3 regions of the Paenibacillus sp. P36 genome follow, and region 1 is predicted to be linked to each of the others. Evidence: riboswitches for the same ligand, from Rfam matches in the RefSeq annotation. Region 1 holds a riboswitch; each other region holds the start of a gene.

Region 1 (7,426 bases):
AAAAAAAGCACATTGAGCTGGCAGCCAAAGGATACGCTGATCGTCATTTGGAGTGTAGTTGTTTTTGGCGTGCTGATCGTTATGCGTGACTAATAGGAGGAGGGCAGCTCATTTTGGAGGAGCTGCTCTTTTTGTGCTCGGTAGTTGTAGGTGGAGGTGGAGGGTGAATCTTGAGGACGCAGGCCCCGTATACTATACTTTGACTAAGAAACTCGGACGGCGGTGACAAGCATGAAATTTTCTGATTACACCATCTATGAGCAGCAAATGCTGCGTAAAGTGAAGCTATGGGAAATACGCCAACAGAAGACCCCGAATTTGCTCGAAAGAACCTCGAAAACCGTCTCCACAAACATCAATAAGTTCATCCCGGAAAAGGTGCACAAAACGATCACGGCCACTGTCAAGGGGATGTTTCAGACGACATTGTTCGGGATGAATTATATCCCTCAGAATGACCCGCTTGTAGGCGCTTCTCTGGCTGAAAGTGATGCTAAAGCTGAGGAATTGCTGTCACTTTATAAAAAGATTGCCGCTGCCGAGGGAGCAGGTACGGGAGCGGGCGGGATTCTGCTCGGCTTGGCGGACTTCCCGATTCTCATCGGGATCAAGCTGAAATTTCTGTTCGAGCTTGCGCACGCCTATGGCTACTCTACTAAGGACTATAGAGAGCGCTTGTTTATCTTGTATGTGTTTCAAATTGCGTTCTCCAGCCCAGCGAAAAAGCCTGCTCTACTAGACACGATCAAGAATTGGCATGAGATCGCAAGCGGTTTTCCGCCCTCTGATGCCTATATGAATCAAGTGGATTGGCAGCAGCTGCAGCAGGAATATCGGGACACCATTGATTTCCGTAAAATGCTTCAGCTTGTCCCCGGCATTGGAGCTGTCGTAGGTGCATGGGCGAATTTTGGCCTGCTGGAGGAGTTGGGCGTGGCGGGCATGAACAGCTTTCGCTTGCGTCGTTTAGAGGATAAAGCCAGGTTGGAGGCTGAGGGGAAGGGCGAGCAGTGAACGGGTGGATTCCCGTTGGAGAAAATCCAATGAAAGTGCCAATTTCCACGTTAAAATGCTGATTTGGTTGGGCGAAATCCAATGCATAGGGGGAAATTGGCTTCTTGTGGGCTGATTTTGGCTTGCCTCGTTGGATTTCGTCCAACGGAACGCGGAAATCCGGCCTCATAAAGGCGTTCCCATTGGAATTCATCCAATGAGAAGGGGCAAGGCTTCGCGCGCCCGCGATCCAACGCTCTGGTTCCGCATAGCGCCTACCCGCCGCGCGATCCAGCTCCCTCCTTAATCCCGCATCTCGCTCCCACGCCCGCGATCCAACGCTCTGGTTCCGCATAGCGTGCACCCGCCGCGTGATCGAGCTCCCTTAGTCCCGCATCTCGCCCCCGCGCCCGCGATCCAACGCTCTGGTTCCGCATAGCGCCTACCCGCCGCGCGATCCAGCTCCCTCCTTAATCCCGTATCTCGCTCCCACGCCCGCGATCCAACGCTCTGGTTCCGCATAGCGTGCACCCGCCGCGTGATCCAGCTCCCTTAATCCCGCATCTCGCCCCCACGCCCGCGGCCCCACGCCCCGGTCCCACATCTCCCCCGCACATGTATGCCCCCACGCGCCCGCCACCCCGCGTCACGCAGCCCTTTTTGACCAAGCTGGGCAATGTTCCAGTGATTTTTAAGAAAGAGGCACATATACTAATGATGAGCCAAACCATGTGTACGTCCTGAATAACTATGTGATTTTTTTCACATGACAACCTATGAATGGTTTGGTTGATCTTTTTCACCAATGATGGTAGAGAAAAAAGCTGATGTAATCGGAGGAGAGGATTCGGATGAGTAAACCGAAGGTGGTTATTCTGGGAGCGGGGTACGGTGGGCTTGTAACGGCAATAAGGCTGCAGAAGCTGATCAAAGCAGATGAAGTGGCGGTCACGCTGGTGAACAAACACGACTATCACTATATGACGACACATCTGCATATGCCGGCAGCCGGCACGGATCATCATGAGAATGCGCGTGTAGACATTAAGGATCTGATCGATGAGCGGAAAATTCATTTCATCAAAGCGACGGTTCAACAGATTGTACCTGAGGAAAAAAAGGTGGTCCTGGTGGACGAAGTCCTCACCTACGACTATTTGGTCGTGGGGCTTGGGAGTGAGACGGAAACCTTTGGTATTCCGGGATTGCGCGAGTATGCGATGACAATTAACAGCATTAATAGTGTTCGCTTCATTCGTCAGCATACGCAGTATATGTTCGCAAAATATAAATTGGATTCCAAGCATAAGGAATATTTGACGATCGTCGTTGGCGGCGCCGGTTTCACAGGCACGGAGTTTGTTGGAGAGTTGGCCGACCGGATTCCTGATCTTTGCCAAATGTTTGACGTCGATCCTTCCCTGGTTCAGATCATCAATATCGAAGCATCGCCTACTGCTTTGCCGCCCGGACTGCCGAATGATCTCGTGGAATACGGCATGGACGTGATGCGCCGCAAAGGGGTTCAATATAAACTATCTACCGCCATCAAGGCATGCGAGCCCGGCGGCGTGCTGCTGGGAGACGGTCAATTCATTCCTGCGGGCACGGTTATTTGGTCGGGAGGTGTCCGTCGGAATTCCTTGCTGCAAGATGCGGGCTTCCACGTCCAACGCGGCAGAGTCAAAGTGGATGACTACTTGCGTTCGTTGCAGTTTCCCGATGTTTTTATTACGGGAGATTGTTCGATTGTCATGAGCCCGGAAGGCACGCCATACCCCGCCAATGCCCAAATCGCAGTCCAACAAGGTTATAATACAGCAAAAAATTTGCTCTATTCACTGAGTGGAAAACCATTACGACCTTTCGCCTACGATTACAAAGGCACGGTCGCCTCGCTGGGTCGCGGAGAAGCGATTGGCATCCTGAAAGTCAAAAAAGTGAAAGGCAGGCTGGCCGCATTCCTCAAAAAAATAATCGATGCCCGCTATTTATTTCTCATTGGCGGTATCCCACTCATCTTCAAAAAGATGATTTTCAAGCAAAAACAAGCCACTAGAAAGCGCCATGTGAGAAATTAATTTTGCTAAAACACCCTAAAATCCAATGAATCAGACAATAAGCTAGTAAAACAGAGATACTGAAAGGATTATACCATTGTAAGCGGATTATCAAATGAATGTGGGGAGGGAATAATCTTTTTTAAGATTATTCTCTCCTTTACTATGAGCCAATAAGAGAGTAGTATCAACTCGTACGTTAACAGTTGAATATTTCGCTTAATTTTCTTATCAGAAAAGCGGGGGAACCATAGGTTTCAACGGGGTGAGTAAGGTGTGTTTTGTCGCATGCGGCAGCTACCTTTAGGGCAGATTTCTCGCAGCCCGAACCCGTCAGCTAACCTCGTAAGCGGTCGTGAGAAAGGAGAACATGTGGCTAAGCACAAGGTCTATCCTTGTGTTTTTTTGCGCCCAAAAAAGGGAAATCAAGCTGAAAACTAGGTTATTTGGAGGAATTTCACAGCATGACAAGTGACTCATTGAAAAAGATTGTATTCGGCAAACCGCTGAAATCAGCGGAGCTGGAATCTGAGAAAATGCAGGTATGGAAGGCTCTGCCCATCCTGTCATCAGATGCCCTGTCTTCGGTAGCCTATGGCACGGAGCAAATTTTGCTAGAGCTTGCAACTGTTGGGGTTGCTGCTTTTGCGTTCTCATTGCCGATTGCAATCTCGATTATTGCTTTAATCATGCTTCTTGTATTAAGTTATCGCCAAGTGATTGAGGCCTATCCGATGGGCGGCGGAGCTTACATGGTGGCCAAGGAAAATTTGGGCATGATGTCGGGAAGGCTCACTGGGGTTTCACTGTTGATTGATTACACGTTAACCGTTGCGGTTTCGATTTCAGCAGGTGTGCAGGCGATAACGTCGGCTTTCCCAGTTACGGTGCCTTACATTGTCCCCATAGCCTTAGTGCTGGTCTGGGTGATGGTTTGGCTGAATTTGCGGGGCACTTCTGAATCCGGAACGGTGTTCGCGATTCCAACGTACTTTTTTATCCTGTGTATCTTACTGCTGATCGGCAAAGGGATCTTCGATATGCTGACAGGATCCATGAATATGCATGAATTCCAAGTTGTTCCCAGCTCGATGACGAGCTCATTGACTTTGTTTGTAATTCTAAAAGCTTTTTCATCAGGCTGCTCGGCCGTGACAGGGATCGAGGCGATTTCTGATGCGGTGCCGCATTTCCGTACGCCCTCTGTCAAGAATGCCAAGAAAACCTTGGCTTCGCTTGGTACACTGTTGGCGATTGTCTTCGGGGGCGTCACCTTGCTGAGCTTGGGTTATGGAATTGCACCTGACCCGCATGGACATACTTCGGTCTTGTCGATGGTTACGGAGCAAGCGTTTGGCCGTGGCGTCATGTATTATGCCACACAGATTGGCACCATGCTGATTCTGGTATTGGCTGCGAATACTAGCTTCAACGGATTTCCGATCTTGGCGTCCATTATGGCTCAGGATAAAAACTTTCCGCGCATGTTCTCGTACCGGGGAGATCGGTTGTCGTTTCACTACGGGATCGTAACGTTAGGTGTTTTGGCAAGTATTTTGCTCGTCATTTTCAAAGGAAAAACCGATGCACTTATTCCACTTTATGCGATTGGCGTCTTTTTATCTTTTACCCTGGCCCAAAGCGGTTTGGTCCGCAAATGGTTCAGAGAACGTCCGGCCGGCTGGATCGGCAAGTTCGTTATTAATGGGTTAGGGGGAATTGTTTCCCTTGCCGTTCTTATTATTTTCTGTATCACCAAATTTAGTGAAGGCGCTTGGATTGTTATTATTGTGACGCCGCTATTGCTTTGGGGAATAACCAAAATTAGCAATCACTATGATGATGTAGCCAAACAGCTTCGTATTGATATCACACAAGAACGGGTATGCGTGAAGGAACCTGTGATCATTGTACCTGTTGCGGGTATTCACCGCGTAGTGGCGCAATCTTTGAACTATGCCAAATCTTTATCTCCCAATGTCATTGCCTTCTACGTCTCGTTTTCGGATGAGGATGAAGAAGCGATGCAGGAGAAATGGGATAAGTGGGATCCGGGTGTTCGGCTTGTCGTGTTCAAATCCCGTTATCGGACCATTTTGAAGCCGCTGGCTGAGTTTATTGAAAGAGTCGATACCCATGTTTCGGAAAAGCAATCGATCATGGTGATCCTGCCCCAGTTCATGCCGAAAAAATGGTGGCACCGCTTGCTCCACAATCAGTCTGCCGCACGTATTCGCTCGAAGCTGCAAGCCGATAAAGATATCGTCGTTGCGACGGTGCCCTATCATTTGCATGAGTAGAAGTGTACAATAAAGGGGTATAACGGATGTAGAAATGGAACAGAGGTGAACCCTTTATGGCAAAAAAGAAATGGTCTAACACAACCGCTGAACCTAGCGCGCAAGATAAACCTGCGACACTCAAAGATTTGCTGCGCCCTGATATCTTAGCGGGGCTGAAGGCTCAGGCTGATGCGATGAAAGCTGAGGAGCAGGCTCGCAAAGAGGCTGCCAGAGCAGAAGCAGAGGCTGCGCGCAAGGCGGAAGAGAAGCGGCTGGAGAATGATTTCGGCCACCTGCTCGAGAAGAGCAAGCTGGATTGGAGAAAACACAAATGAGGAAGCGCATGGTGTGCTTCCTTTTTCTTTCGAGTGCGTTGATAGCGCTTACAGGTTGTGGAGTGGAAAGAGGGCCGATGAAGCTTGCGGACGAAGCGGCAGTGTCGGAAAAGCCGGATTCTGTTGTATCTGCAACGCCGGTTGTGCAAAGCACCGTCACTCCAGTTCCCTCTTCGAAAGTGATGTCGACAGACATATCAGCACCAACAGACGCACCACGCTTACCTGCCAAGTCGCCTTCGCTTGCCCAGACCTTAGTGGAACGGTACCAAAAGGCAGTTCCGACCAAATGGGGCGAGAACATCCCCGGTGTACGGACACATCTTGTGACGCAGGATAAGGTGATTGCCCTAACCTTTGATGCTTGCGGCGGCAAAGAAGGCAGCGGTTACGATGAGAAGTTGGTCGATTATTTAATCAAGGAGCAAATTCCGGCGACCTTGTTTGTTAATGCGAGATGGCTTGCTGCCAATCCGGACATTTTTGCCAAGCTGGCGGCGAATCCGCTGTTTGAAATCGAAAACCACGGGACCGAGCATCGGCCGCTCTCTGTGAATGGCCGAGCCGCATATGGCATCGCAGGAACCAAAGATGTGAGCAATGTGATTCGGGAAGTAACGGAGAACGCCGATGAGATCGAGAAACGGACGGGGAGGCGGCCGCTATTTTTCCGCTCAGGCACGGCCTTCTACGACGATATCGCCGTCGACATTGCCCACGACCTGGGCTTCCAGTTGGCGGGCTATAACGTACTTGGCGACGCTGGAGCTACATTTAACACGGAGCAGGTCTACCATGCGCTTATTAAGGCTCGAAGTGGCTCCATCGTTTTGGCGCATATGAACCACCCTGAGAAAGACACGGCTGAAGGCGTCATGAAGGCCATACCTGTTATGCAGAAGGCGGGCTTTCGATTTGTTTTACTTTCAGCTTATCCCGTAGAGTGAAATAAACGTTACCTTTTTTTCATCTCAAAAAACTCGCACTCATCCCGATCATAGTAAGCTAAATCAGCAACACGAGATTGCAAAACCACGGTCGTTTCGCTGAAACGAAGGACGATCGCATTCGAGTCGACAATATGATCGTCTTTGAAAACTCGGACAAAAACACCTTTTTCCACAGCCTCCTGAAAATCGGAATCCGTCACTAATCGTTGGTTACCGGCCATACTCAGCATTCTCCTTGCATGTGTAAAATAGTTCTTCAATTGTACCACAACGAGCCAACAAACTCCCGTTCTCCACGAACGCCTACTCTTCGCCCAGCATAGAATGTAGCACCAAAGAGTCTATTTCTTGCAATTGACGAAATGGACTCCCAAATGCTGCATAGGCAGAGAGGATGCGTGATCCCGATGGACATTCAATTACTGCCGATTCATTGGGTATATCTAGTATTTATTGGTTTTATTCTTACCTTTTTAATTAAACGCAGAGACACCACGATGATTTGTGTGGTTGGGATTTTTGCGTTGGGTTTACTAGCAACGGAAACCTTAAGCGGTTCCGTATCCGGGGTGTTCAACAGCTTTATTTATGCAACCAAAGAGTTGATGGGAACGATTATGATTATTTCGATCATCGTAGCGATGAGCCGTGTGCTTATTCGCACGGGCATCAATGAAACGATGGTTGCTCCATTGACTCATTTTCTAAGGACGCCGGCGCTTGCTTTCTGGGGTATCGGGATTATCATGATGGTAACTTCCTGGTTCTTCTGGCCGTCTCCCGGTGTTGCGCTCATAGGAGCGGTA
Region 2 (7,426 bases), 280 kb from region 1:
TTCTTGGCAGGCCTGCGCTCTTGGGGAGCCGAATAATTTTGCTCGGTTTTCCAGCCATTCGTTGTTTTGGAATCATTTCTCCATCTCCTATCAACATATGAATATACTTGCTTTGTATTCTATGTTTACTAGAGCGATATGCGAGGGTGAGTGGCCGGTGTCGGCTTTTTCATGCAGCCTAAATTCCCTTAGTAGTATGTAAAAGTACAATTAATATGTTTTAATGACACATAATATGTGTTAATATAATAAAAATGAAAAGGAGGAATCTCCCAATGGATGATAAGAATGATAAGACCAAAAGACTTTCCGTCTACCTGCCTGAAAAGGTGAAGACCGATCTGGAGCGCATGGCTGAGGAAACCGGCTTATCGATGACACAGCTGATTGTGATGGCGACGCATGGTCTACTCGCGAATTATGCTTCGCAGGGCGGAGCAATTTTTGCCGACTTATTGGCAGCTAAGCAGCGGATCGTACACGAGGTGAAGGATAGGCAGCGGCTTTTAAATGAAGAGAAAGAAGGCATGCAGGATTACTACGGCGCGCGAGCAGCGGAATATGAACGGATTTATGCCCGCGAGGATGCGGACTATCAGCAAGAGCTTGCGATGCTGGCGGATATCGTGAAGAAGCAGGTCGCTGGGAGCCGTGTCCTGGAGGTGGCTTGCGGTACCGGATATTGGACGCAGTTCATGGCGGAGACAGCCAAGCACATCGTTGGGGTGGACGTTCGACCGGAGGTGCTGCAAATTGCTGCAGCCAAATCTTGGCCGCTGCATAATACCTCTTTCGTCGAGGGAGACGCTTACCGGCTTTCGGAAGTACAAGGGGATTTTGACTATGGACTCGCCAACTTCTGGTTTTCGCATATCCCGAAAAATCGACTGGATTCGTTCCTGCAAGGTTTTCACGAGCGGCTTGGTCGGGGAGCCCGCGTGTTCATTGCGGATAATGTGTATGTCCCGGGAAGAGGCGGCGAGCTGATTACGAGTGAACATAGCGAAGATACGTACAAAAGAAGGGAGCTGGCCGATGGCTCCAAGCATGAAATTATTAAAAACTACTATTCGTACGAAGAGTTGAATGAAATCTTTAAACCGCTGTCGGAGCATTTGCGCATATTTGTCGGCAGCTCCTTCTGGTATGTTAGCTACATCGTGGCTTAGGAATCATCGGCCCAAGAAAAAGATCTAAACGCCCGTCTTAATGACCGGATGTGAATTTAAGGCCGAGAACACCGACCAGAATGAGGATCATGAATAGGATACGCAGTAAACTAACGGGCTCATTCAGAAATAGGGTGCCGATAATAATTGCGCCTACAGCGCCAATTCCCGTCCAAGCCGCGTAGGCTGTGCCGATGGGAAGGGTTTTTGTAGCTACCGCCAGAAAATAAAAACTGATAATCATGCCGACAATGGTGATGCTGGACGGAACCAGCCGTGTAAAACCGTTGGAGAACTTCAATGAGATCGCCCAAACTACTTCAAAAACACCTGCAATGACCAAATAAAGCCATGCCATCTGTGAATCACTCCTTAAGAAAGAATATGCGAAGATGCCTATCTGACCGCGGCAAAAAGAAAAAAGCCTGGAAGCAATATCGCTGGTGCGATAAGACTCCCGGGCTTTTTCCCCTCCGTGATCACAGCGTATTCGCTGTGTGTTTTCTCTCGGACCAGACTGGCGCTGCAGCGCCACGGAACCCTAGAAACATGATGCCGTAATTATAGGACGGCTTACACGCTATGTCAAGTTACAAAATAGCCACAAGAAATGAATAAAAGCCCTGAGAAGCGGCTCATTCGAGCTAACGCTTGTCTGGGCTTTATTCATGATGAAACAAGAAAATTACTTGGATTCAGCAGTTAGTTGATTGTAGATATCATCCCACAGAACACGTCTAGCGGATACGTATCTTTTCGCATAATAAGATTCGCTTAGCTTGTTTTTCACGATACCTTCATTGGATGCGGAATGAATAAATTCACCGTTACCCAAGTAGATACCAACGTGAGAAATGCCTTTGCCCCCTGTGTCGAAGAACACAAGATCACCTTTGCGAAGATCACTTTTGTCGATCCAGTAGCCCTCTTTATTTTGAGCTGCTGAACTATGAGGAAGGTCAATGCCGAATTTGTTGAATACGTACGCGGTGAAACCAGAGCAATCAAAGCCTCTTGTTGTCGTTCCCGCATCGCGGTACGGTACTCCCATCAATTCGTCAACCGTTGAGTCCAATGTGGATTCTGACGCAGACACACTCCCTAAAGCTACACTCAAAAACAAAACAAGACTAAAAAGAAGAGCAACAACCTTTTTCAACTGCTTGTCTCCTTCCGGTGCCTACGAGGTTAGCTGGAGGGTTCGGTTGAAGGTTCCCTATGATCCCTGTCTTGCAAGATCAATTCACCCGGTATGGTTCCCCCGTTTCCCCAAGAAATGAGGAATTCGGCATGAAATATTTGGTTTTTTAATGCTAGTCTCTTAATTTCGTCATAAACATCGAAATTCCTCCTTTTTCGTGCAATTGGGTCTGAAAAAATGTGTAAAGGTTCGCTTTACAGACAAAAAAATCCCCTTTTGCAAGGGGATTGAACAAATCTAAACCATTTATGGTTTTATTTATTGCTTTTTAACGGCTTAATTTGGCGGAAAGAAGCTGGAATTGCGACGTAATGGACCACATTTGCATGAAAATATGGAAGAGCGGGAAAAGTTGATAAATGATTAGCGCTACCAGACCTGCCCAGATATAGGTCGTTGTGACCGTGATCCCTGCCAAAAGTCCCGAGCTCAGCAAAAGTATCAGAGAAAGGCCGATAATGGGAAGCGAGTACCGCATGAACGTTAGGACCGTGGATACTATACCGAGACGTGCGGCAATGGCGAACTGCACATACATAAAGAGTAGATGCAGCAGAAACCCGTACACCAGCATGCCCAGCAGCCAAGGCAGTAAATCGAGGGAAGCCTGCTCATAAGACGTGCTGTGAGCGAACACCTTCTGCGCTTTGGGCAGCACCCAGATGAGCGGGAGCAGAGACAAAGCGATTCGAATCAAATACACGGCGAAGAAGGGGAGCGTGAGTTCCTTGATGCCGCGGACGAAGCGATAGCCGGCATTTTGATCGGAATGGGTGAGCGAATAATAGACACCGCCGTTCAGCATCGGGGTAAGGAACATGCGCGCCAGGAGCAGGCCGGCCAGCCACCACAAGTAAGAATGGCTAAGATCCGTTTTGAATAACTGAAACTGACTTTCGGCCAGAAAAAGCTGGAGTGCTTGCTTCGGCTGGTCGCCGCCGGGAAACCGGTGCATGAGGGGCACTAATACCCCTTGTACAAGCTTATATAGAAGCATCCCCCAGCACATTTGGTAGATGAACAAGACAATCGTAGCGAAGGGTTGCCGTAGCGCCGCCCTGAAGCCGGATTTGAGATAGGTTGTCACCGGTGTCCCTCCTAAGCGTTGTTTTCTGAAGGCAAACTTGCCTTGTAGAGTGGGCGCCTACCAGGCTACCCACCCGAAAATAGCTTGCAGGAATTGAATAATGCCGAGATTCAGGCGGAGTTTCCACTTGGTGTTCACTTCTGCTTGCATAAAGTTATTAATATGCTTGTTCTCCAGAATGAGCGAGTAGTTCGGATCGATACGAACCCAGTCTATAGGCGTCGCGTGGGTTAGTTTGTACTCAATGCTGCTCTCTTTGCCGTCCCATGTTTTGTCGAGCACCGTACCGTCGGCGAAATGGAACTGAATCGGCACTTCAGGTGAATTTCCGCCGCGCTTGGAGATGAGGACCGTGCTCTCGTAAGGGCCGGATCCTTTGCTGCCAGTGGCTTTCACATGGATGCTTTCAACCGAATAATCAACCATCATCGAGCCGTAGACATATTCATTGAAGAAGTCGTCCCACTTTGTTTTGGTTACATCCTCGACCACATTTTGAAAGTCTTTGGTGGAGGGATGCTTGAACTGCCATTTTTGAAAATAAGTCCGCATGATACGATCCATGTTTTTGGTGCCGACCTGTTTCTCGATGGCTTTCAGCACGAGTTTGCCTCTGGTATACACATTTTCTGCGTATTGATCATGTCCGGTATAGGCCCATGCGTTTTGCCGCAGGGCATTCGGAGAAGTAATGTAGCTGGACTCCACAGGCAAATTAGCGGTTGCCCCGAAGTCGGCCTCCATCACTTTATCCTCGGCGTAGGAGGTAAAGCCCTCATCCAGCCAAGCCTCTTCAAACTCATTGCTTGCCACGAGGCCATAGAAATATTGGTGTCCGATCTCGTGCACAACAACGCGTTCCAATTCCTGATCCGGCGTTTTGTCGTCCGCGCCCCAAGCGGTGATGAGCGTAGGATACTCCATCCCGCCTGCACCGCTGCCCCCCGGAGGAGGTACAACGATAGACAAGGTCGAGTAAGGATACGATCCGTACCACTGGCTATAGCGGGATAGCGCTTTTTTGGCAGCGTACATATAACGGTCTTTCAAATCCTGATGATTGGGATCCAGATAAAGCTTGATCTTCACACCGGGTATTTGCGGCGTAGAGAAAGGTTCTTCCACATACACGAAGTGAGGCGAAGCTGACCAAGCGAAATCATGCACATCATCGGCATAAAATTGGTACGTCTTCGTCCCGTTCTCCGTCACCGCCGGTTTCACAGGGAAGCCTGTCGCGGCAACCGTGTAATTCGCCGGCACTTGAATTTTCACGTCATACAAGCCGAAATCCGCATAAAACTCCGAATTCCCATGGTATTGGTGGAGATTCCAGCCTGGCTCGGTGCGTCCCCTTGTGCCGGCTCGTTCATAAGCAGCGACCTTAGGGAACCATTGGCCAGCCATCACGAAGTCGTCCACATAGCCCATTCTGGCGAAGGCCTGGGGCAGTTTGACGAGGAATTCCGTCTTGAGTGTGACTCGTTCGCCGGCTCCCACCGGCTTTGACAGCGGTATTTTGATCAGCGTGTGGTCGTCTTTATTGCCGTCATCAGGTTGTACAAACGACATGCGTGGCGTAAGGTCCTCGCCATCTTCCGTTTTTACGGAAAGCAAGTCCATCCAACCGGTACTATCCGCCGTAGCTTCATCCTGCCTTAGCTTGCCGCCGGACTCCCGCATAAACGTGGTTTTCTTAGATGCGAATGCATTCGGATATAAATGCAGATAAATCTCTTGCACAGGAACCGTTCCCGGATTTTCCCACGATAACGCTTGCTGCCCTTTGAGCTGCCTCGTTTCGGGTGTGTAGGCAACATTCATGTGATACTCCGCAATGCGGTAGCTCAGCGGTTCCTGTGTTTGTTTGTCCGAAGATTTGCCGCGATCAGCAGGCTGCATGTCCGGCGCCGGAGCTGACGGTTCCTCCTTAGAGACGACGGGCACCGTCAGTTTACTTGCAGATGGGAGCAAAGTTTCAGACAGCAAGACAGTGCCTGCTGCAAGGAGCATGACAACCAACCATTGTAGCTTTCGGTTTTTGAATAAAACACTCAATAGATTCACCCCGCCTAACAAGCATCTACAGCATGTATATGTAGACAACCTAGGGAATATTTCTGTGAGTGGAAAAGATTTGTTAACACGGCTGAAATAGGCGCTGGCCAAGCCCCGGTTCTCTGCTCTTGTTCTCATGGAGTACTTTAGCTACAATAAAAGCAAAGGTATCATTTTAACATTACGATGAGTGGAAGGTGCAACGATGGAAGCGGATAAAAAGAAGCTGGCCTTGAATATAGTAAGCTCCAAAGTCAATCACAAAGGGTTCGGTGCTGGAGCAATCGATCTTAGCAATGTATCAGGAGTAATTATCGATGGAGATGAAGCCTATCTCGATGAGGGCACACTGCATGCCAAGAGTAAAATCGAGAAAGGCATTAAATTTTCGACGAACAAAGAGGATGTGCCGAACGGACGCAAAGCGTGGATCGTATGGGTTGCCGTCGACCGCACCGAAGAGGGAGCGTATTATGCCGGCATGTCTGCTTGCGAGATGCTGATCGATACGGAGGCGCGCCGGGGATGGAAGATCCTGGCCGATCATGTTAACAAGATGGATGGCGCCATGAAGCGTAAATTTATCCTGGATGGCTTGTCCGACAACGAACGTGCAGCCTTGAAAAAACAGCTGATCAGCCATAACGAAGAATGGTGGAACCGCTCGGATCAAGTGCTGAAAGATGCCCTTTCGTAATTGTAGCAAGGCATAATTGGAAGTTATGAACATTATGTGTCATCCATTGTTACGTTCATGTGAACCGAGTATACTAGACCCTAGTGTATGTTACCTCATATACTAGGACAGCAAAAAGGCAGACTAAGACGCGCTTAGTTCTGCCTTTTTGTGTTCTCGGAAAGCCGCGTGGAGGCTGGAAATCAGTCGTTCCACCAGCGTTTGAGGTCGTTCCACCAAGAGCCGTTTTGGCCTTTTGGCGCGTCTTTTTTATCATCACCCGAGGCGGGTTTGGCGGGCTTGCCTGTACAATAAGTCGTTGGCTCCGTCCCGGCGAGAAAAGCCTCAAGATGAGCGTTCGGGCAATCCTCGTTGGACAGCTTTCCGCTCACAGGATCAATATAGACATTGGCTACGCCTTCTGGAATTTGGAAAAGTTTAGGTGGAATGGCCTCCAGCGTTTGTTCCGTGAATTCTGCAAAAATCGGCGATGCCAGATGAGACTCGACGGTAGAGATGTCCCGGTCCTTATCATAGCCGACCCATACCGCAGTAGCGAGCTCCGGTGTGAAGCCGACCAGCCAAGCATCCGTATCGGTCGTTCCGGTTTTACCGGCAATCGGCCGTTTGATCGTACTGGCAACACGGTTACCCGTACCGCCTTCCTCGAACACACTCTCCAAGAGATTCGTCATCACATAAGCAACCGCAGGATCAATCACCTGCTCTTCTTTCGGAGCTGCTTGATATAAAATCTGACCATTCGCATCCTCAATCCGCACAATCGCTGTCGCTTCCTTATGCAGACCCTGATTCGCAATGGTTCCGAAAGCGGACGCCATTTCTAGCGGGCTAACAGGGAAGGAACCGAGCGCCAGTGAAGGCAGAGGCTTCATCGGTGAGTCAATGCCCAGCTTGTGGGCCAGATCAATTACCTTCGCAGGGCCAACGTCCAGAATCGTATGAACCGCATAGATGTTATCGGATTTGGAGATCGCCTGCCGCATATCGATATTCGCGTTTACATATTGATCGTTGAAGTTTCTCGGCGTATAACGTTGCCGCCCTTCATCATAGGTGAACACCGTCGGTTCACTTTTCACCTGTGTGACGGGGGTATACCCATTTTGCAGAGCTACCATATACACAATTGGTTTAAAAGAGGACCCCGGCTGCCTTGTATTCGACAAAGCCCGATTGAACTGATTTTCTGAATAGTCGCGTCCGCCGACCAT
Region 3 (7,426 bases), 1.6 Mb from region 1:
CTGAATAAGTTGATCTTTCTATTATGTACATTGATGATGATTGAAGAAGTACTAATATGCAACAGTGTTAATGTAATACTAATACTAGAAGTTACAGACAAAATTCGTTCTTTATGCAGCGATACTAAAGAAGAACCTAGTCGATTATGTGCACTTACTCTAACAGTATTAAACGATTTAAATATTGATCCCTCCGAAAATTGCTAATAGACATTGAGGAAGGAATTATCGATATTTCAGATAGACCAAATTTTAAATTGAAAATAGATAAAACTCTTTGCTAGATGCAGCCGAATCCCTTATAGATCAAGGTCATGTCAAAGGTTCGTTTAAACTGATAATCAAAAAAATGCGCGATTAGTTATATGCCGGTTATGTGGACTACGGTTGCAGCACTTTTGAAACAAAATTACATGTATTCACTTATATTGAAACGTTGACATAATGCTGTCATATAAGAATTGATATGCTACTACTATCATATAAGACGATTATTGTTGAGTTTAAACTTAAAAGAGGCTTCTTGCAGTGTCATAGCTTCGCTTGTTATTCGAGATCGTTGTCTCAACCAGCCTCAAACATGTTTCTACAAGTAGGGGGTGAACAGTTTAGCGGACGGGATCGCGGTCCCACGGGCAGAGACGTTCGCCCCCGGCTACCGTTACTAAACCTCTAAAATACAAAAGAGGTCAACCAGTAAAAACTGGTTAACCTCATAATACGAACGGGCAGATTAACGGAACTTACAATACCTGGAAGCGTATAATTAATGAAAGACCAACGGTGGAGGTGGGGCATGACTAAACCGAATATGGGACTAAGAATGGCTTGGATTATTCCAAATGTATTAATGTACATTTTTTTCCTGGTTCTCTCTGTGTTTGTATTTGCGAATTCAGAAGGGCTAAACGATATCAATCGACTTGGGATATGGCTTGTTATCCTTATTTTATTATTGTTAATTGCACTTTTCGGGTCATACCGAATTTGGTCTTGGATACAAAAGGGGAAGTTGTAGATTAGGCTGCCAGTATGATTCGGTGGCCTCACACCCTCAGGTGAGCGGAAAAGTATCGTGAAGCGTTGGCTAAAGAGGTGGAACGGAGTACTTGGAATCAGATTGAATTAAAGTGAGTTGCCGCGTATTAAACGCGGCTATTCTTTTTTCTAAAGTTATATAATTCGAGTTGATTTCTAACGGAAGTGATGAGCAGATGGCTTTTCCATATTTCATTGACAATGCTCTTAGGATCGTGCGGTCCCTTGTCGCCAAACATATTGAACATCAACATGAGAGTAAGTTTATTGTCGGGAGTTTCTTCGCAAGAGATGCTCTCGTTCATCGAACCGTCCTGGTCGTAGTCAACGTCTGCACCGAATAACAAGCTGATTGTTGGCGTTTTCGAACCAAGAGAATTGCCGAACCATATTTTCACACACCTGACTTCAACTGGCCTGTAACGAACAATCGGTATATGTGCTTCTTTTCCGTCACTTTTTCATCCGTATAGTGAAATTCCATGTGACGTTTTTTACACTCCAGGGGGATAGTAATAAGGCGGCGGTTTAATCCAGCCACGCTTTCTCATTAATGATCGGTAAGGAGCACTGAATTGCAAGAGCCTGCTCATTGACCTGAGCAAAATAATGGTGACATCGGTTCTTAAACCCTGTGAAACCCCTTGCCCACACAAGGCGATACAAGCTGTTATTTTGCCAATGATGAGATTGGCTATTTCATCGTCTGTAAATTTTACGCCAAGAGGAATTTGGTTAGATTCGGAATCCGGTTTTTCCGCTGACACAGAGGGCAATGGAACGCCTTCCTTGATCAAAAAATCCCTGACCATTTCAATATCTTGTAGTGATTCATGAACCGCGTTCTCGACAGCATGCCTTAATTCAGCATCGGTAGTCGTATTTAATGCGATTTTATAGATAACCTGTCCCTCTTCATAGATGGTAAGAAGTGTCCATAATGTCATTACTTCACCTACATGCAACGGTGGTACTGGCTCTTCATCCAATAACGAGCCCAAGACACTCTTAATCGCGTCCCAGAATGTTGTCATATTTGGAAACACCTCCAATAACAACTATCCCCTAGAATAGTGAAGATTATACGCGCCTATACATTTGAAGTATATTTTGGATTTATATAAGTTTCCTTTGAGTCATCAAAGTATTAAGAAATTATATTGGGAAATGAAGTCATTCACACCACTTAGTATTTCGATGAGAATTAAATACGTTGATATGTAGGCAGTTTAAGATGAACTAAAACAGCAACAAGTTCTTGGACTTTATTTCCAAGACTTCCGCCAAAAGCGATGGCTCCCACTTTACCGATGGGAAAACCAAACGATATCATTGCACAGTAAATTATCAATGAACAAGGATGCTGAAACTGTGGCAAGAAAGGGTTATCCTCAACGTCCAAAATGGCTATGGATCGAGAAATAGTGCCAAGTCCAATTTCTTCGTTCAAACCAATAATCGCTACTTTTTTATTATTTTGCTGATACGTCATAACAGTTTTTGCAACAGCGGTTAGGGCAGAATGATTCCAAACGTGGGAGGAAGGAAAATCAATAATGATAGTTTGTGGCTAAAAATTATTTTGGATTTTTATAGTAATGAAAATCTTCGTTTGATGTTTGACGAATACAACATTGTTGTGTAATATAAAACTACGCTTAATTTCCGGATTGATAAATTCTGGAAAGCGGGGGAACCAATTTTCTGGGGCGAATCTTTAAGTAGGGAACCATCTTTCCCGAGCCCGGCAGCTAACCTCGTCAGCAGTGGATGGGTCAGCTTTTTATTATGCAAATAATTGCATTTTTGACCCGTAGAACGGGTCTTCTTGTTTAATTAGGCCTGTTTTGAAGGATTGAATCGTATTTATTTTACGATTTACACCCTCATACGGGTCTATTTTATTTGTCTTATTACACCCATCCATGACCATATATAGCAAAGGAGGTTATCGTTTTAGAATCATTAACCACCCTTAAACATCTAATAGCAGCTTTTCAAGGAGGATCATCGATGGCACAGCCGAAATACATTACCGATATTGATAAAATCACGGAGATTCCAGAGCAGGAACGAAGTAAACTGAAAGCAATTACGGAAAAGTTCGTATTTCGTGTGAATGATTATTACTTGAATTTGATTGATTGGTCTGACCCGAGCGATCCGATAAAAAAGCTAATCATCCCTAATGAAGGGGAACTATCGGAGTATGGACGTTGGGATGCTTCTGATGAAGACACAAACTATGTTGTCCCTGGTTGCCAACATAAATATAAAACAACGGCATTATTACTAGTTTCTGAAGTTTGCGGAGCCTATTGCCGATATTGCTTCCGCAAAAGGCTGTTTCGAAATGACGTGAATGAAGCAGTTGCAAACGTTGATCCCGGATTGGCATATATTGAAAACCACCCTGAAATTAATAATGTATTGCTGACGGGCGGAGATAGTTTAATCCTAGCAACATCGAAACTCAGAAAAATAATTGAGCGATTACGTGAAATTGATCATGTGAAAATTATTCGATTGGGCTCTAAAATTCCTGTTTTTAACCCCATGAGGATTTATGAAGACGAAGCTTTACTTGAACTTATAAGAACATATTCTACAGTCGATAAGCGTATTTATGTGATGGCACATATTAATCATCCAAGAGAAATTACAAAAGAAGCAAAAAGGGCTTTCGAAGCTTTACATAACGCAGGAGCAATCGTTGTCAATCAGACCCCTGTACTTAAAGGAATTAACGATGATCCCTTCGTTTTGGCTGAGTTGCTTGATAAGTTATCTTGGGCAGGAGTAACACCGTATTACTTTTTTATTAACCGTCCTGTTGCCGGTAATCGAGAATTTGTATTACCACTAGAAAGAGTATACCGGTTAGTTGAAAGTGCGAAGTCCTTAACATCTGGTCTTGGAAAAAGAGTGCGATTATCCATGAGTCATACGTCAGGTAAAATTGAAATACTAGCGATTGAGGGTGGCAAGGCATACTTAAAATATCATCAGTCTCGAGATAACGAATATGGGAAATTTATGGTGCTGGATTGCCCTGCTGACGCAGCATGGTTCGATGATCTGCCCGGAAGTGAGTATCTATGGAATAGGCCAAAGAAAATAGCAGCCGATGTTATCTCTGCGAATGATCTTCCGGACTTGCCTCTGCATTAACACAAAAGAATGATGAGGTTAAACTTGGAGGAGTCTGTCAATTAAGGGGCTCCTCTTGTTTTTTTAGGCGTACAAAAAGTGTTCAAGAACTTTTGGAGGTAAGTCATGCTAACCATATACGCGATGTTAGAAGAAATTCAAAAAAGAATCGATTACTTAAAATCTAAGGAAATTGAATATAAGAAGGTAAATAATGTAAGCGGTCGGCTAAATACCAAAACAAGACGGCAAGAATTACAGTGGCTAGTGGGTACTATTTGTGGAGAACATGCTGTTGAAAAAAAGACAGATGGGATTGAATCATTATGATTATGAAAACAAAAGAAGGTAAGATCATCGAAATTCTGTTCAAAGATGAACATATTTTAGTATATGTGATGATGGGTGGAAGCGGCCTATGAATGAGTTGAAAGAACCGACCATGAGAGATGTACAAACAAAACGTAAGCTTGAAAATCCAACTGATAAATTGAAGTGGAGATAATGAACCACGAATATACACATAATAGCAACAAGGCTCATCATAGGAGGTTTCAATGATCCACTACTGGCTTGTACTGCTCGGAATCGCAGTTGCGATCGCTTATGTAGCAGATAAAATAAAACAACCGTATCCAACATTACTTGTTGTTGCAGGGCTTTTGCTTGGTATTTTTCCCATTAATGCTCTTAATGAATTTAAAACCTATGTGTCTTCGGATCATGTCTTTCAAACGGCCGTGATTTTAATTTTCTTATCGGCGCTAATCGGAGATGCTGCACTTAAGCTTCCTTTTGGAGAGATTAAGGAAAACAAACGTCCGATATTATTACTGGCGTTATTAGGAACGTTTATGACATTTATTCTGGTAGCCGGGCTTTCATATTTCTTATTGGGCCTGGACTTACAAAAGTCGCTTGTCTTTGGCGCATTGATGGCAGCCACAGACCCGGTCTCCGTATTAACGATCTTTAAGTCAATGGGTTTGAACAAGAAGTTGTCCATTATCGTTGAGGGAGAGAGTTTGGCGAATGACGGAGTAGCTGTTGTTCTTTTTAAAATAGCCCTAGTAACGACGGTACTAAGCATGTCTGGCGTACTACATGGATCATTGGAGTTTGTCAAAGTAGTTCTAGGAGGCATCGTTATTGGTGTTGTAACTGGCTACATAGCCTCAAAAATAACCTCAAGCATCGATAATTATTTAGTGGAGATTGGGCTTTCAATTGTCCTCTTTTATGGAGCATTCGAATTAGCGGAAATGTTCCATTTCTCCGGTGTCATTTCCGTTGTATTTGCAGGACTCTTGTTAGGAACTTACGGTAAAAATATCGGCATGTCCGATTTAACCCATGACAAAATGGACTCTTTTTGGGAAACAATTGCTTTTATTGCAAACGCATTGATCTTTCTCATGGTTGGTCTTGAAATTTCAAATATTAACTTCACTGAGAAGTGGATTGAAATCGGTGGAAGCATTCTCATTGTACTTGCGGCAAGGTTCATTGCAGTCTATGCTAGTCTTATCTTTGATAAAGAAATACCTCCTATCTGGAAGCCGATTATTGCATGGGGCGGATTAAAAGGATCTCTGTCTATTGCGTTAATCTTGAGCATTTCTCCGGATTTTGATGGCCGTGACTTAATATTAGCTATGACGTTTAGTAATGTTGTTTTTTCACTGCTTGTTCAAGGAACAACAATAAGCCCACTTGTAAAGAAACTCAACGTTAAGTAAATCACTAATATTGACGTAGACCACTTTGAGATGAAATGATCTTCAAGTGGTTTATTCATGTTCTGCTACGAAGGCATTTATGAGTGAAAACTATTCATGGTACTCCAGTTATATCTGGATAGAATATTAATTTCGAGGGAAAATATGGAGATAAGAAAGACCACTGAAAGTTGGAAAGAGGGAGTTCGTTAATGGAGCGACAGCATCGCCAAATCACAATCATTCAAACGGCGATTATTCTGATTAGTGCGATTGTTGGGGTAGGCGTGTTAGCACTTTCGCTTTTTGCTGTAAGGGCTGCTGATACAGGGGCGCCACTTGTAACGCTCTTCGGCTTCTTAATTGGTCTATTCGGACTTTGGTCAGTAACGAAATTAGGTATGCGATTCCCCTCACAATCAATTATTCAATATAGCGAGGATTTAATTGGAAAAACAATTGCACGGATTTTCAGCTTGATGATCATTGCTTTTTTTTGCTTTCTCACAGCTTTTGCTTCACGTGAATTTGGGGAAGTTATTGTTACTTCGGTATTAGTAAAGACCCCCTTAGAGGTTACAGTTATTGTAATGCTGCTTCTCGCTGCTGTTTCAGCCCGTGCAGATATTACTACTTTTGCATATATTCATCATTTTTATTTCCCTTTCATCATATTTCCTGTGTTATTAATCGTGGTGTTCTCGCTAAAGAATGCTAATCTAATTAACCTTTTACCTCCATTGGGAAATGAACCAAATAATTTCTTTGGGGGCATGTTTACGATGGCTGCCTTATTTCAGGGTTCTTTTATCATGACAATCATAATCCCTGCTATGCGGAACCCGGAAAAAGCTATGATTGCCAGCTATATTGGAATTTCAATACCTGGGGTGATGTATATGCTTATTGTAATTGCTACGGTTGGTGTATTTGGGGCTGAAGAAATTAAAAAGCTAGTTTGGCCAACTTTGGAATTAGCCAAAACTACATCACTGCCTGCTAACATCCTGGAGCGTTTAGATGGTGCTTTTCTTGCTGTATGGGTTGCTGCTGTTTTTACAACATTGTTGTCATCATATTATTTAGCGATTAATTTTATAAGCCAATTGTTACGTTTGCACGATCACAAGTTGTTTTCTTTTTTTCTGGTCCCTTTTATTTATGTCATAGCCATGTTTCCTCAAAACCTGCTGCAGATGTATGAAATCATTCAAACCGTAGGCCGAGGGGGGCTAATTTACACAATTGCTTATCCTTTTATATTATTGATAGTAGCGATTTTACGTCAGAAAAAAACAAAACAAAATAAATCACTTTGAGATGAAATGATCTTGAAGTGGTTTTATTTGTGCATCAATTTTCCTATGTAGGTAAAGATTATATCTGACTCTTGAAAAAGAAAGGTATGAGAACATGGTTCTATATATTTCAATAGGCATTATTTTCATTTTTGTATTGTTTGGGGCTTTTGCTCCTGCTCAGTTTGCTGCGTCAGCAACCTCACTTTTTGACCTATCAAT

What was found. A riboswitch is a leader RNA that binds a small molecule or an ion and turns the genes downstream of it on or off. The one in region 1 is predicted to bind cyclic di-AMP.
Region 2: another riboswitch for cyclic di-AMP. It lies ahead of ACKTT9_RS36950 (C40 family peptidase); the one in region 1 lies ahead of ACKTT9_RS35565 (APC family permease).
Region 3: another riboswitch for cyclic di-AMP. It lies ahead of ACKTT9_RS04675 (KamA family radical SAM protein); the one in region 1 lies ahead of ACKTT9_RS35565 (APC family permease).

Annotation. Positions count from the first base shown of each region.
Region 1 covers NZ_AP038372.1:8,124,594-8,132,019, reverse strand. Annotated here, with positions in the region: gene ACKTT9_RS35580 (ATP-binding cassette domain-containing protein) at 1-93, shown strand, start outside; gene ACKTT9_RS35575 (EcsC family protein) at 232-1,014, shown strand; gene ACKTT9_RS35570 (NAD(P)/FAD-dependent oxidoreductase) at 1,845-3,074, shown strand; cyclic di-AMP (ydaO/yuaA leader) riboswitch at 3,260-3,420, shown strand; gene ACKTT9_RS35565 (APC family permease) at 3,518-5,353, shown strand; gene ACKTT9_RS35560 (YqkE family protein) at 5,410-5,670, shown strand; gene ACKTT9_RS35555 (polysaccharide deacetylase family protein) at 5,667-6,617, shown strand; gene ACKTT9_RS35550 (hypothetical protein) at 6,626-6,841, opposite strand; gene ACKTT9_RS35545 (hypothetical protein) at 7,028-7,426, shown strand, end outside.
Region 2 covers NZ_AP038372.1:8,406,484-8,413,909, reverse strand. Annotated here, with positions in the region: gene ACKTT9_RS36965 (hypothetical protein) at 1-97, opposite strand, end outside; gene ACKTT9_RS36960 (methyltransferase domain-containing protein) at 276-1,169, shown strand; gene ACKTT9_RS36955 (multidrug efflux SMR transporter) at 1,207-1,527, opposite strand; guanidine-I (ykkC/yxkD leader) riboswitch at 1,622-1,724, opposite strand; gene ACKTT9_RS36950 (C40 family peptidase) at 1,855-2,328, opposite strand; cyclic di-AMP (ydaO/yuaA leader) riboswitch at 2,332-2,470, opposite strand; gene ACKTT9_RS36945 (hypothetical protein) at 2,639-3,457, opposite strand; gene ACKTT9_RS36940 (M1 family metallopeptidase) at 3,515-5,470, opposite strand; gene ACKTT9_RS36935 (YwhD family protein) at 5,721-6,212, shown strand; gene ACKTT9_RS36930 (transglycosylase domain-containing protein) at 6,395-7,426, opposite strand, start outside.
Region 3 covers NZ_AP038372.1:1,006,880-1,014,305, forward strand. Annotated here, with positions in the region: gene ACKTT9_RS04660 (hypothetical protein) at 1,146-1,436, opposite strand; gene ACKTT9_RS04665 (DUF3231 family protein) at 1,533-2,072, opposite strand; gene ACKTT9_RS04670 (hypothetical protein) at 2,243-2,530, opposite strand; cyclic di-AMP (ydaO/yuaA leader) riboswitch at 2,684-2,819, shown strand; gene ACKTT9_RS04675 (KamA family radical SAM protein) at 3,052-4,209, shown strand; gene ACKTT9_RS04680 (hypothetical protein) at 4,315-4,518, shown strand; gene ACKTT9_RS04685 (cation:proton antiporter) at 4,746-5,927, shown strand; gene ACKTT9_RS04690 (endospore germination permease) at 6,119-7,225, shown strand; gene ACKTT9_RS04695 (BCCT family transporter) at 7,320-7,426, shown strand, end outside.